DNA from 2 places in the Clostridium saccharoperbutylacetonicum N1-4(HMT) genome. Region 1 is predicted to be linked to the other one. Evidence: a T-box and tRNA genes for the amino acid it is inferred to sense, from the RefSeq annotation. Region 1 holds a T-box; the other holds one or more tRNA genes.
What was found. The T-box of region 1 lies ahead of tyrS (tyrosine--tRNA ligase). A T-box ahead of a tRNA ligase gene usually reads a tRNA of that ligase, here a tRNA-Tyr.
Positions count from the first base shown of each region.

Region 2: it has a tRNA-Tyr gene. The T-box ahead of tyrS (tyrosine--tRNA ligase) is inferred to sense a tRNA for this amino acid. The anticodon was not compared.

Region 1 covers NC_020291.1:87,546-94,961, reverse strand. Annotated here, with positions in the region: gene CSPA_RS00415 (aldose 1-epimerase family protein) at 1-184, opposite strand, end outside; gene nrdG (anaerobic ribonucleoside-triphosphate reductase activating protein) at 271-780, opposite strand; gene tyrS (tyrosine--tRNA ligase) at 881-2,086, opposite strand; T-box leader at 2,245-2,510, opposite strand; gene CSPA_RS00400 (aconitate hydratase) at 2,640-4,562, opposite strand; gene nifV (homocitrate synthase) at 4,581-5,747, opposite strand; gene CSPA_RS00390 (anaerobic ribonucleoside triphosphate reductase) at 6,504-7,416, opposite strand, start outside.
Region 2 covers NC_020291.1:695,560-702,975, reverse strand. Annotated here, with positions in the region: gene recD2 (SF1B family DNA helicase RecD2) at 1-21, opposite strand, end outside; gene metK (methionine adenosyltransferase) at 259-1,434, opposite strand; SAM riboswitch class I at 1,549-1,648, opposite strand; tRNA gene CSPA_RS03140 (tRNA-Tyr) at 1,779-1,863, opposite strand; tRNA gene CSPA_RS03135 (tRNA-Thr) at 1,911-1,985, opposite strand; tRNA gene CSPA_RS03130 (tRNA-Val) at 2,107-2,182, opposite strand; tRNA gene CSPA_RS03125 (tRNA-Tyr) at 2,189-2,273, opposite strand; tRNA gene CSPA_RS03120 (tRNA-Thr) at 2,321-2,395, opposite strand; tRNA gene CSPA_RS03115 (tRNA-Val) at 2,524-2,599, opposite strand; tRNA gene CSPA_RS03110 (tRNA-Tyr) at 2,606-2,690, opposite strand; gene CSPA_RS03105 (hypothetical protein) at 2,852-3,259, opposite strand; gene yyaC (spore protease YyaC) at 3,362-3,898, shown strand; gene mreB (rod shape-determining protein MreB) at 3,955-4,989, opposite strand; gene spoIIID (sporulation transcriptional regulator SpoIIID) at 5,070-5,324, opposite strand; gene CSPA_RS03085 (M23 family metallopeptidase) at 5,428-6,162, opposite strand; gene spoIID (stage II sporulation protein D) at 6,384-7,416, opposite strand, start outside.

The DNA of each region.
Region 1 (7,416 bases):
TATATTTAGAATCAACAACCTTTCCAACTATAGGGAATAATATTGGTGCATGATATTTCCAATACTCTGGATCTCCATTCCATAAATATTCAGTCCCATCCTCTTTATTAGTTATAGAATGTATTTCTCCACCATGAGTACTTGCTGTAATTTTAATACTTGAGTTTTCTAAAGAATAAATCATAATCTTTCCTCCCAAAATTAGTAATATATACTTATAAACTTTATATTACTTAGCATTTAAAAATTATTAGGTTATGTACTATTTGTCTAATACTCTTTAATTATTATAGTATCGTTTTTTAAACTTTCCGCAACATCTATTATTCTTTGATTAGTTGACCCTCTAAATTTAAGTCCATCTAATTGCTTATCTTCTTCAAACTTTCCATCAACAAGAACATCAATATTATTTAATAAATCATTCCATCCAAAACGTTTATCTTTATTTTCTAAAATGTATTCATAAGTATAACCTGTATAACACCAAATATTTAAGCCTTTCTTTCTAAAAGCCTTGGCCATATCTGCAAACTTATCTGCCTGCTCCCAAGGATCTCCTCCACTAAATGTAACTCCACTTAGCATTGGATTATCTAATGTATCCTTTATTAAAAAATCCACCTCTCGTTCTTCTCCACCACTAAAATCATGAGTATCTGGATTAAAACATCCTTTACAGTTATGTGTGCAGCCTTGAGCAAAAAATACTCTTCTCATACCTGGTCCATTTACTAAACTCTCATAAGCTATTCCAGATAATCTTATAGTCTTTTCCATAATAACATCCTCTTTCTAATTGCTTCATTATAATAATATTATATAGTATTATTAATTTTATTTCTCTATAAGTTTTACCCAGAATGCTAACATAAACTTATTATTTGAATTTAATTTTTATGAATTTTCTCTTACCTACTTGTATAATCATCTCTTCATCTATTGTAACATTTATTATACTATAAACTGTATTATTATTTATTTTAATTCCACCTTGAGCTGCCAATCTCCTAACTTCATTTTTGCTTTTTACAATATTGTTTGACACTAATATCTCAGCTAAATCAAAATTTTCTTTTGAAGCAATAACCGTTTCTATATCTTTAGGTATCTGGCCTTTTTGAAATATACTTTTGAATCTCTCCTCAGCTTTTTCTGCTTTATCCTCACCATGATATAATTTCACAATTTCTTTTGCTAGTTTCATTTTTACATCTCTTGGATTAATATTATTATTATCCAAATTATTTTTTAATTTCTGAATTTCATCTGGATAAATATCAGTTACCAAGTTAAAATATTTTATTATTAATTCATCAGGTATCATCATTGCTTTTTCATACATAGCTTCTGCTTTTTCATCTATCCCAATATAATTTCCAAGACTTTTACTCATTTTTTCTTTTCCATCAATACCTTCAAGGAGTGGCATAAATATTGTAGTTTGAGGTTCTTGCCCATATTCCTTTTGGAGCATTCTCCCCATTAATACATTAAACCTTTGGTCAGTTCCTCCAAGTTCTATGTCTGCATGTATTGAAACCGAGTCATATCCTTGCATTAACGGATAAAAAAATTCATGCACTGATATTGGAATTTGATTATCAAATCTCTTTTTAAATTCTTCTCTTTCAAGCATTCTTGCTACAGTCATTGTTGATGCCAATTTAATTGTTTCTTCAAAAGATAATTTTGAGAGCCACTCACTATTAAATCTTACCTCTGTCTTATCTCTATCTAGAACTTTAAATATTTGTTCCTCATAAGTTTTTGCATTCTCTAAAACTTGCTCTGTTGTAAGTGCTTTTCTTCCTTTTGCCTTACCTGTAGGGTCTCCTATTTTCCCAGTAAAATCACCTATTATAATAACTACCTTATGCCCTAAATCTTGAATTTGCTTCATCTTTCTAAGCACAACTGTATGACCTAAATGTATATCTGGTGCACTTGGATCTAATCCAAGTTTAACAATTAAAGGCTGTTTATTCGCATTAGCTTTCATCAATTTATCCTTTAGAAAATCTAATCCTATTATTTCATCTGCTCCTTTCATTATTATCTTAATTTGTTCATCTATATTCATCATATTTTAATTCCTCCATAATTCATGATTATATTTTCAAGTTATTATTAGTAAATTAATTAAATAATTATTGGCGCCTAACAATTATTTAATTAAAATAAAATGATTTTTTATTATCTCATCACTGGTAAAAAGAACGACAAAAAAACTCTCAGCCTTAATAAAAGGACGAAAGCATTACTTACGTGTTACCACCTTAATTTATCATTATCTCACAATAATAACCTCTTCAGGTACGCCAATATAATTATATCTTGGTTATACCCTAGCACTATAACGTGTGCGAATACGACATCTGCCTACTGGTTGTTATCTTTCGGAGTGCTGCTCAGAGATGTATTCAAATCAACTTGTTTTGCCCCTCTCACCTTCCGGGAACTCTCTGTAAAACGCTATTAACTTTACTCTTTCTCTTCAAAGCTTTATTTTTTTAATTTAAAGTAATTCTAAAACTATTGTTTATTTTTGTCAATAGCATTTACAAAATTAATTTTGTCTAAATAAAAACACAAGAATTCAAAATTCAATTATTGAACTCTTGTGCTTTTTCTAAATATTAGTTATTTGCTTTTACGTAATTAAGCCTTCCGCCTTCTTTAACTACAGCAATTTCTTTTTCTGTTAAATCAACTGTTGCTTCAAATTCAGTTCCTTTAGTTAAGTTCTTAACTTTAACTACACCTGATACTAAAGCGCCCTTAATATCTTCCATCTTCAAATCATCTGTTAAATCAATTCCATCATAATCAGCTTCATTTTTAAATTCCATTGGAATTATTCCATTGTTAATTAAATTTGCTTTATGAATTCTTGCAAATGATTTAGCTATAACAGCTTTAACTCCTAAATATAGTGGTGCTAACGCTGCATGCTCTCTACTTGAACCTTGTCCATAGTTTCCACCTGCTATTATAAACCCACCATTATATTCTTTAGCTCTCTTAGGGAATTCTGTATCTACAGTATTAAAACAATATTCTGCAAGATAAGGTATATTTGATCTAAATGGCAATAATTTTGAGTTTGAAGGCATAATATGATCTGTTGTAATATTATCTTCAACCTTTATTAATACTTTTCCATCTAATCCTTCAGCTAATGGTTTGCTTACTGGGAATGGCTTAATATTTGGTCCTCTAACAACTTCAACCTCAGCATTAGTAGGTGCTGGTGCTAAAATCATTGAGTCATCTATCAAGAATTCCTTTGGCATATCTATTGTTAAATCCACATCTATTTCTGTTGGATTAGTTAAGACACCACTGATTGCTGATACTGCCGCTGTTTCAGGACTTACTATATATATTTGCCCAGACAAAGTTCCACTTCTTCCATAGAAATTTCTATTTACTGTTCTAAGTGAAATTCCATCAGTTCCAGGCGATTGTCCCATACCAATACATGGTCCACATCCATTTTCTAGTATTCTTGCACCTGCACTTATTATATCTGCTAATGCTCCATTTCTAGCTATCATTTCCATAACTTGTCTAGATCCCGGCCCAATAACTAAACTTACATCTGGATGCACTTTATTACCTTTCAATATCTTAGCCACTTTCATTAAATCTTCATATGAAGAGTTTGTACAGCTTCCTATGAATACTTGGTCAACTTTAATCTTTCCTACTTCACTAACCTTAGCTACATTATCTGGGCTATGTGGTTTAGCTGTAAGCGGAGTTAGTTCACTTAAATTAATTGTTACTGCCTCATCATATATAGCATCTGCATCTGGCTTAAACTCTATAAAATCTTCTTCTCTTCCTTGTGCTTTAAAGAATTCTAATGTTCTTTCATCACTCGGGAATATTGAAGTTGTAGCTCCAAGTTCTGCTCCCATATTTGTTATAGTTGCTCTTTCTGGAACAGAAAGTGTTTTTACACCTTCTCCTGCGTATTCAAATACTTTTCCTACTCCACCTTTTACAGTCAACAATCTTAAAACTTCTAATATAACATCTTTTGCTGCTACCATTTTATTTAGCTTTCCAGTAAGCTCAATTTTAACTACCTTTGGAGTATTAATATTGTATGCTCCTCCGCCCATAGCAAGAGCAACATCTAACCCGCCTGCACCCATAGCAAGCATACCAACACCTCCTGCCGTTGGTGTATGGCTATCTGAACCTATTAAAGTATCTCCTGGTGTTGCAAATCTTTCTAAGAAAATTTGATGGCAAATTCCATTACCTGGCTTTGAAAAATATACTCCATACTTAGATGCTACTGTTTGAATAAACTTATGATCATCTGCATTTTCAAACCCTTGTTGTAACATATTATGATCTATAAATGCTACTGACTTTTTAGTTTTTACTCTGTCTATTCCCATTGCTTCTAATTGAAGATACGCCATAGTTCCAGTTGAATCTTGAGTTAAAGTCTTATCAATTTTTAATGCAATTGGCTCTCCTGCTTTCAACTCCCCCTCAACAATATGGCTCTTTAAAATCTTATAAACTAAATTATCTCCCATTTTATATTCCCCCTATTTCTATTGCTTATTTTCTTCTAATTTTCTATGATATTCCTTGTATAATTGAACTACTTCTTTATCAAATAAAGATCTCTTTAACCTTACTGAAGTTTCTCTTACAAGCTCTAATATACCTTTAGCTTCATCATTATTAAGCTCAGTATTATATTCTTTAAATTTATTTACAACCGCTGCTCTTCCAGAGTGCTTTCCTATAACAATTTGTCTTTCAAGACCAACTATCGCTGGATCAAAAGCTTCATAATTCTTAGGATCTTTAATTGCTCCATCTGCATGAATCCCTGATTCATGAGCAAACATATTTGTACCAACAATTGCTTTCCATATTGGAAGCTCTCTTCCTGATGCCCTTGATACATATTCAGATACTTCGCGGAACATTTTTGTATCTATTCCATCACCTTTATATCCATAAACAAGCATTAACGACATTATAACCTCTTCTAATGCTGCATTTCCTGCTCTTTCTCCAAGGCCATTTACAGTTACTCCAACATGAGTTGCACCACCTTTAATACCTGCTACTGCATTGGCAGTTGCCATTCCAAAGTCATTATGTGTATGCATTTCTATGTCAAAGCCTGTTTTATTGTATAAATATTGTATATCATCTTTAATTCCAAATGGTTCTTTAATTCCTACAGTATCGCAATATCTAAATCTATTAGCTCCAGCCTGTTTAGCTGCATTAATGAATTCCACTAAGAACCCCTTATCTGCTCTTGATGCATCTTCCCCATTAACAGACACATACAAACCATTTTTCTTAGCAAATTCTACTGATTTAACCATATTGTCCAATACCCATTCTCTTGAAGTTTTAAGTTTGTGCTGAATGTGTATATCTGATACTGATATTGATATAGCAACTGCATCAACTCCACAGTCTATTGATTGCTCTATATCACCAATTACTGCCCTATTCCAAGCCATTATGCTCGATTTTAAATTTCTTTTTACAATTTCCTTAATTGCTGCCTTTTCATCTCCACCCATTGTAGGAATTCCTACTTCTAATTGGTCAACCCCCAAATCACTTAGCATCTGTGCTATAGTTACTTTTTCTGTGTTTGCAAATACTACCCCTGCTGTCTGCTCTCCATCTCTAAGAGTAGTATCTACAACAGTAACTTTTGTATTTTGGTTTAAATTAATAAGTGCCATTGCAATCCCCCCGTTTAAATAATTTACTTATAGCTTATTCTTTTTCTAATAAATTAACATTTTTCATGTATATTTATAATATCATACTTTAGTAAATTGGTACACTGTTTTTTTCTATTTTTTGCAATATAGTTTCACAACTCCTTCAAGTAATTTTATTTTTTTTACAATTACAAGGTTATTTTCACTTATTATTGCAAGTTTTTTTTCAAATATTGCAATACATTAAATTTTTCAATCATTTACTCTTATAGTAATTTTAATCATTTCATTATGTATTTATACCAAATTACTCCATGGTTAATTACAATATAATCTTTATCTGTCATATATTTAAACTTACAAAAAAATCGCAGGCGACTGTGGAGCCGGAGATTTTTAATATTAAGTTCCGTATTGTGCTTCGCACTCTTTTTATAGGTGCGCATCTGCCTTTTCGAACGTATGTGAGAAAAATCTGCACATTAGAAATGGCAGCTATGCTGCATATGAGAACATTTTATGCAGGCGAATATGATTTGTTTTTTATTCTTTTCTTATACACAACTCATTTAAATAGCCTTATTCATATATTATCCACAGATTTTACTGCATTATAAAATTCCCAAAGAATAAAAAAGCTATGCTAAAGCATAATTCTAAATTTCATTTAAATTTAAATATATGCTCTAACATAGCTTATTAAATTGAGATTCCTATTTTAAAACTTATTTACTCATTAACACTAAATTATTCAATAATAAATAATTTTACATTCTAATAATTATGCTTATGATCTCCTGCATGAGATATTCTATCTTTTCTTTCATGGTATTTTCCTGGTCCAAATCTTTCATCTAAACTTAAATATCCTGTAACTCTAGATACTCCTTGTATGTCTTGACTTCCACAATTTGTACAGTTATTTTCATTATTATGAAGATAAGTTCCACATTCCTTACAATATCTTATATGAAAATTGATTCCAACATAGCTGATATTAGTATTTTTATATGCATAATTTATTATATTCATTACTGTTTCAGCATCTGGCGTATCATCTACTTCAAGATAACTTATGTGACCACCATTACAAAGTTTATGGTATGGTGCTTCAATATTAATTTTGTCCTTAATTGATATTGAATATCCTACTGGAACATGATAACTATTTGTGTAATAGTCCTTATCAGTTACCCCTTGTATTTTTCCAAAGATCTTTTGGTCTTGTTTTATAAATTTACCTGAAAGCCCTTCTGCTGGAGTTGCATAACAACTCCAATTTAATTTATATTCTTCTGAAAGCTTATCACAATATTCTCTTATATGCTCAATGATTTTTACACCTAACTCTCGAGCTTCTTCATCTTCACCATGATGTTTTCCTACCAATCCTGTCAATGTTTCTGCTAAACCAATAAATCCAATTCCCCAAGTTCCTTGCTTTAAAATAGGTTCTATAGAGTCATCAGGAGTTAATCCTTCTGCCCCCTTCATAAGACCTTGACCTGCAACAAAAGGTAAATCTTTCACTCTTAGTTTTTTAAGAACTTCATATCTATTCATCAATGAGTCTTTTGCTAATTCTAGTCTTGAATCTAATATTTCAAAAAATTTATCTATATCACCTTTAGCTTGTAGTCCTATTCTTGGTAAGTTCAATGTTGTAGGTGCTATATTGCCTCTTCCT
Region 2 (7,416 bases), 610 kb from region 1:
AAAACCTTTTAGAACTTCCATAAAATCTCTCCAAATCTTTAATTTGTATTATTCAAAACACTAATAACAGACAATAACTTAGTTTAAAACCTTATTTGCATTTCTTAATTATACCATAAATATCAATATTTCAATCAATAATATACTTTCCTACTTTAAGTGAATAATTAATTATTCATGATTAATTTTTAGTCAACCATATCAAAAAGTAAAAAAGGCTACCTCTAGCACTCAGAGATAGCCTTCTTACTATATTTATTAAAGATATTTCTTTATTTCATCTACTTTGTTTAATTGTTCCCAAGGTAAGTTAAGATCATTTCTTCCAAAGTGACCATAAGCAGCTGTTTGCTTATAAATAGGTCTTCTTAAGTCAAGATCTCTGATTATAGCTCCTGGTCTTAAATCAAATACTTTTTCTACTATTTCAACAATTTTTTCTTCGCTTACTTTTCCTGTTCCAAAAGTTTCTACTTCTATTGAAACTGGTTTAGCAACACCAATAGCATATGCCACTTGAATTTCTAATTTGTCAGCAACACCTGCTGCTACTAAATTTTTTGCTACCCATCTTGCAGCATAAGCAGCTGATCTATCTACCTTTGTTGGATCTTTTCCTGAGAAAGCACCACCACCATGTCTTCCATATCCACCATATGTGTCTACTATTATTTTTCTTCCAGTCAATCCAGAATCACCTTGTGGTCCACCAACAACAAATCTTCCTGTTGGATTAATGAAATATCTAGTCTCAGAATCTAATAATTCAGCTGGAACAACTGCATCAATAACATATTTCTTAAGATCTTCTTGAATTTGTTCTAAAGAAATCTTTTCATCATGTTGAGTTGATATAACAATAGTATCAATTCTCTTTGGTTGATTATCTTCATATTCAACTGTAACTTGGGTCTTACCATCTGGTCTTAAATATTCTAATGTTTTATCTTTTCTTACTTCTGTAAGTCTTCTTGATAGCTTATGAGCCATATATATTGGAAGAGGCATATAGTCTTCTGTTTCATTAGTTGCAAAACCAAACATCATTCCTTGGTCTCCAGCTCCAACAGCTTCAACTTCATCCTTTTCACCTTTCTTAGATTCAAAAGCTTCGTCTACACCCATTGCAATATCAGCTGATTGTTCATCTATTGATGTAAGTACTGAACAAGTATCACAGTCAAAACCAAATTTGGCTCTATCATACCCTATTCCTCTTACTGTTTCTCTAACAACTTTTGGGATATCAACATAACAATTTGTTGTTATTTCTCCCATTACCATAACCATACCAGTAGTTGTACATGTTTCACAAGCAACTCTAGCATTTGGATCTTTTTCTAATATAGAATCCAAGATAGCGTCTGATATTTGATCACACATTTTATCTGGATGTCCTTCTGTAACTGATTCTGAAGTAAATAATCTTCTCATTTAACTCTCTCCTTAATTTTATTTTTTAATATTAGACTAGTATTTAAGTGTGCACAAACTTAAATATAAAAAAAAGCTCTTCGATAAGAAGAGCATGATTTCAACAATCACTTATTCTTATCTTGTAGAAATCATCCTACAGGAATTGGCACCTTATATAATACAGGTTGCCGGGTTTCATCGGGCCCTTTCCCTCCACCTCTCTTGATAAGAGTTTCTATTTAATTTTCATATATTATACTACCATAAAAGAAATTATTAGTCAATATTCGTAGATAAATTCTATATATAGAGAATAGAGAAATTTTATATAAAAAAAGAATAAACATAGTAGTTTATTCTTTTGGTGGAGGAAGATGGATTCGAACCATCGAAACGTAACGTAACAGATTTACAGTCTGCCCCCTTTGGCCACTCGGGAATTCCTCCATATTTAATTTTAATAATACAACTCAATTTTACTATAATTATATTATTGGAGCTGGCAATAGGAATCGAACCTACAACCTGCTGATTACAAGTCAGCTGCTCTACCGTTGAGCCATGCCAGCGTATTCAGTTAACAATTACAGTTCACAGTTGAGTCTATGGTTAACAGTTAAGCTTTTCAATTAAAAGCTAACAATTTGTGGTTTAAAATAACAATTGATTTAACAGCTATTATCTTTTAAATGGTGGGCACAACAGGGCTCGAACCTGTGACCCCCTGCTTGTAAGGCAGGTGCTCTCCCAGCTGAGCTATGCGCCCATTTATTGGTGGAGGAAGATGGATTCGAACCATCGAAACGAAACGTAACAGATTTACAGTCTGCCCCCTTTGGCCACTCGGGAATTCCTCCATATTTAATTTTAATAATACAACTCAATTTTACTATAATTATATTATTGGAGCTGGCAATAGGAATCGAACCTACAACCTGCTGATTACAAGTCAGCTGCTCTACCGTTGAGCCATGCCAGCATATTCAGTTTACAGTTAATAATTACAGTTCACAGTTGACTCTATAGTTAACAGTTAAGCTTTTCAATTAAAAGCTAACAATTTGTGGTTTAAAATAACAATTGATTTAACAGCTATTATCTTTTAAATGGTGGGCACAACAGGGCTCGAACCTGTGACCCCCTGCTTGTAAGGCAGGTGCTCTCCCAGCTGAGCTATGCGCCCATTTATTGGTGGAGGAAGATGGATTCGAACCATCGAAACGAAACGTAACAGATTTACAGTCTGCCCCCTTTGGCCACTCGGGAATTCCTCCTTATTCTGTTTTCACAGCAGTTGCTTGACAATCAATCAACAATGACTAGTATATCTGCAAATTGTATTTATTTCAACTCTTATAATCATGCATTTGCAGAAATTAAGCCCAACTTACTCCATATTTCTGCAATATACTTCATTTTAATATACTAATCTAAATTATTTTTTCTTTTTAATTATTTTATTTATATTATCAATATCTATATACTTAGAACTTATCTCTTCTATCTTTTTATAATCTTCTATCAATAATCTCTTTTTTAAAAGTTTAAATATATTTACTATTCCTTCCTGTTCATTTGCATCATTAAAATATTCTCTTATTGTTTCAACATCAAATGCAGACAACTTTTTTATGATCTTTTCTATATCCTTCTTATCATCTGATGATAGTTTCTCCAACATTGTACTTTTATCAACTTTATATGGACTTTTTGTAAAAGATAATACTTCCTTGCTGTAATCTCCCTTATCATTATTTAATTTCCCAGGATTCCAATACAATAATAAATATATATTAATTATTATTGTTAAAATTAGAATAAAATACACAAAAATTCTTTTCATACAAATCTCCTTTTATAGTATTTATTCCCATAATTTATTTTTTTATACTATCTTCTTCTTAGTTCACATATATATATATTGTGAAAGGGGGATATATCCTTTATGCTAAAGCCAGACATTAATTATACTTTTGAGTTTCATCATAATTTAACTCTAAAAATCAAAAATTTTCTTTCAGAAAATACTGTAATAGTTTGTATAGGTACTGACAAATGCATTGGAGATTGTTTAGGTCCTTTAGTTGGATCTATTTTAACCGAAAACTTTTTTCCTCTCCCTGTTTACGGTACTTTATCAGCTCCAATTCACGCTTTAAATATAGATGAACGTTTAGACGAGATACGTGTAAAACATCCAAATGCCTCCATAATTGGAATTGATGCTTGTTTAGGAGATGAAGATGATATTGGGCAAATTCGAATAAGAGATTATGCCATACATCCTGGAAAAGGAGTAGGGAAAGAGCTTCCTGACGTTGGTATAGCATCTGTTATTGGAATCGTTGACTCAAGTGATAATTCTGAATTCTTCTTTTCACGCAGTATAAGACTATCCTTTATTATGAATATGGCCAAGATAATATCTAGGTTATTTATAGAAGCCTATGCTTTAAATCACGAACAATTTCCAATGCTTTAAGATTAAAAAATAAATAACAGTCTAAAATAAATTTTGGACTGTTATTTATTCCTTCATTATTCTACAAGAACAATTTGTTGAGCATTCACTTCATTATCTAACTTGTCTAGATAATTAAGTACTTCACCGGTTCCATTAACAACACATTCAACAGTATTTTCAGCAACAATTGCAGTTACTCCTGTTTTAAACTCTATAAGCTTATCCAAACCATGTATTAATGCTCCTCCACCTGTCATTACTATTCCTCTTTCAATTATATCTGAAGCTAACTCAGGTGGTGTTCTTTCTAATACTCTTTTTACTGTGTCAACAATTGCTTCTACAGGTTCCTTTATAGCATTTCTTACTTCTTCTGTAGTAATTTCCACTTCATCTGGTAATCCTGTAACAAGATTTCTTCCCTTCATCATACAAGTTAAACTTCTAGAATTTTTAAATGCTGATCCAATATTTATTTTTAAATCTTCAGCCGTTTTTTCTCCAATCATTAGCTTGTATTCATTTCTAACATATTTAATTATAGCATCATCAAATTTGTCTCCACCAACTTTTATTGAATCTCTTTCTACAACTCCACCTAAAGAAATGACAGCAATATCAGAAGTCCCTCCTCCAATATCAACTACCATACATCCACTTGGCTTTGTTATATCTAAACCAGCCCCAATAGCAGCTGCAAGCGGTTCTTCTATTAAACGAACCGTTTTAGCACCTGAATTCATAGCGGCATCAATAACAGCCCTCTTTTCTACTTCTGTAGCTTGAGATGGTACACATACAATAACCTTTGGTGCTCTAACATTTCTCTTTCCACATGCTTTTTTAATAAATTCTTTCAACATTTTTTGAGTTATATCATAGTCAGAAATAACTCCTTCTCTCAGTGGTCTAACTGCAACGATATTTCCTGGAGTTCTTCCTATCATTTTTCTTGCTTCTTCACCTATAGCCAACAATTTATTATTATTTTTGTTTATGGCTACAACTGATGGTTCCTTTAGTATAACTCCTTTTCCCTTCACATAGACCAATACTGTTGCTGTTCCTAAATCAATAGCTAAGTCTATCCCTGTTCTCCAAAAACCCATTATTTTTTTCACTCCTATAATACATATTAATACCTATGATTACATAATTCTACTAATATTATATTATAGACTTATTTTCACTAAGATTCAATAATTTTATATTTCATTTGGGTAGCTTTTCCACCTCTAATGTGCCTTTCTGACTTGTTCAATTCTAATATCGAGTGAGTTTCTTGAGCAATTTCAGGATTTATTTTCAAAAGCCTTTCTGTCATATCTTTGTGAATTGTGCTTTTACTAACACCAAAAACCTTTGCAGTTTTTCTTATTGTAGCTTTTGAATCTATAATATATTTTGCAACATCTAGAACCCTTTCTTCAATATAATCTTTCAAAATACCACTTCCTTGATTTAATAATTTATAAATTACAATTTTTCTTTCTATTAGCCATTCACCATTTAACAGGATGAATGACTAATATAATCTTCTTATATTGTTATTTAGTTTTTAAGTTAAAATATTTTTCTGGATTAACTTGCTCTCCATTGGCATCAATCACTTGCAAATTTAAAAATTCACCAAAGGCATCTTTACTAAATACCTTAGCTGTTTCTCCTACCTTTGCAATAACTTGATTGGCTTTAACCTTATCACCTTTTTTTACTGATACATCTGCATCAAGATTTCCATATCTTGTTCTTAATCCATTTGCATGTTTAATTTCTATGACTACGCCTTCTTCAACACCTGAGTTCTCAGCAAGTTCTACTACTCCATCTGCTGCTGCTTTAACTTCGGTCCCTATTTTAGCTTCTAAATTTACCCCTCTAATAGTTCTAAAAATTCCTTCTTCCATTTTTACTGGTGAAGGATAAGTATATTTTCTACTTTCAATACCATTTAATGGATTTGAAAAATTCACTTTATTAGTTGTAGTTACTGTAGCTGATTTTTCAGTTTTTGTTTTATTAACAGTATCACTATTTACTTTCTCATCATTTTGAGCTCTCTCAGCATTTTGAATTTGATTTGCTGGTTTATCATTAGTATTTAATGTTAACTCTTTGCCTCTATCATCTGCGTCTGTTTTATTTACTTCCTGCTTATTATTAAGCATTTTATACGAAACTGTACCCACAGTCACTATTACGCAAAGGCAGAGGAATAAAGCGATATAAAATCCCTCCTTCCTAAATAAATTTTTAAATTTTTCTTTTAAATTTTTGTTCAAAGTGAACACCTCCTATTGATATAGTTCCCTTTTTTTGAAAATTAATACATAATTTTATTTTTTTATTCCACATTTTTTGTTTTAAACTATTTTCTATTCAATCTTCTTTACATAAGTCATTTTAAAGTATGCCCACTTTTAAAAATTACAAACAAAAAAATAAACACAAAAAATACTTGTCTTACATAGTCATAAACTATTAAAAAACAAGTATTTTTCAACTAAGTATATATAATTTCTGCAATCTTAACTCCATTATAATAATGCTTAAGAATATTATCATATGTATCGCCATTCTTAGCCATAGCATTTGCACCCCATTGACTCATTCCAACACCATGTCCATAGCCCGTGCAATTTATTTTTATTGAATCCTTATTAAATTCTAAAGTAAAATTACTTGAATTTAAATTAAACAGCTCTCTAAATTGAGTTCCCTTAATAGATTCTTTTCCTATTCTTATTATTTTTACACTTCCACCGTCTGTATGGCTGTCTATCTTGATTTGTGAAGGCAAATTATCTGCTTTAACATTTGCCTCTGGATATTTTGCATTGATTTTATTTATAAATTCACTTATAGGAATTTCTGTATTAGTTTTAAATTTAGGTGCATTTTCTTCCCCTTTACTTTCCTCAGACTTCAAATATGGTACATCAATTGAAAATACATCTTTTGCATCTTCAGTTTTTCCAGAACTTGTTGCAAAAAATTGAGGATATTCTAGCACACTTCCATCATAGGTGAGAATCTGCCCTTTTGTATCATAAACTGCTTTTTTTATTTTACTCCAATTATCTTCTCCATCCTTACTACTCCATTTACTTAGCCTCTCTTCCTTACTCATATATACTTGACAGTTATTTGTATCACAAACTTCCGCTTCATGACTTTTTGCATCTTTACACGGATTCACCCGCTTACTCATATAAAATGTTCTTGCTGCAACAGCTTGGGCTTTTAGCGCTTCCTCACTAAAATTTGCAGGAACTTCACTTGCTACCACTCCAATAATGTATTCTTCTAAATCTAATTCTTCCACTTTGTTTTCTTCCTTACGATATAACTTCACTTTCCCATTTGTAGGAAATGTTATTCCTCCCCCTTTAACTACATCTACATCTCCATTTCCAGTATTAAATGCATTAATGCTACTCTTCCCTAATCCTAAAAATATTATTGGTAATACTATTAATGTCAATAAAATCGCCAAGGTCATAATAGCAATTGTATATATGTTATTGCTTATTTGT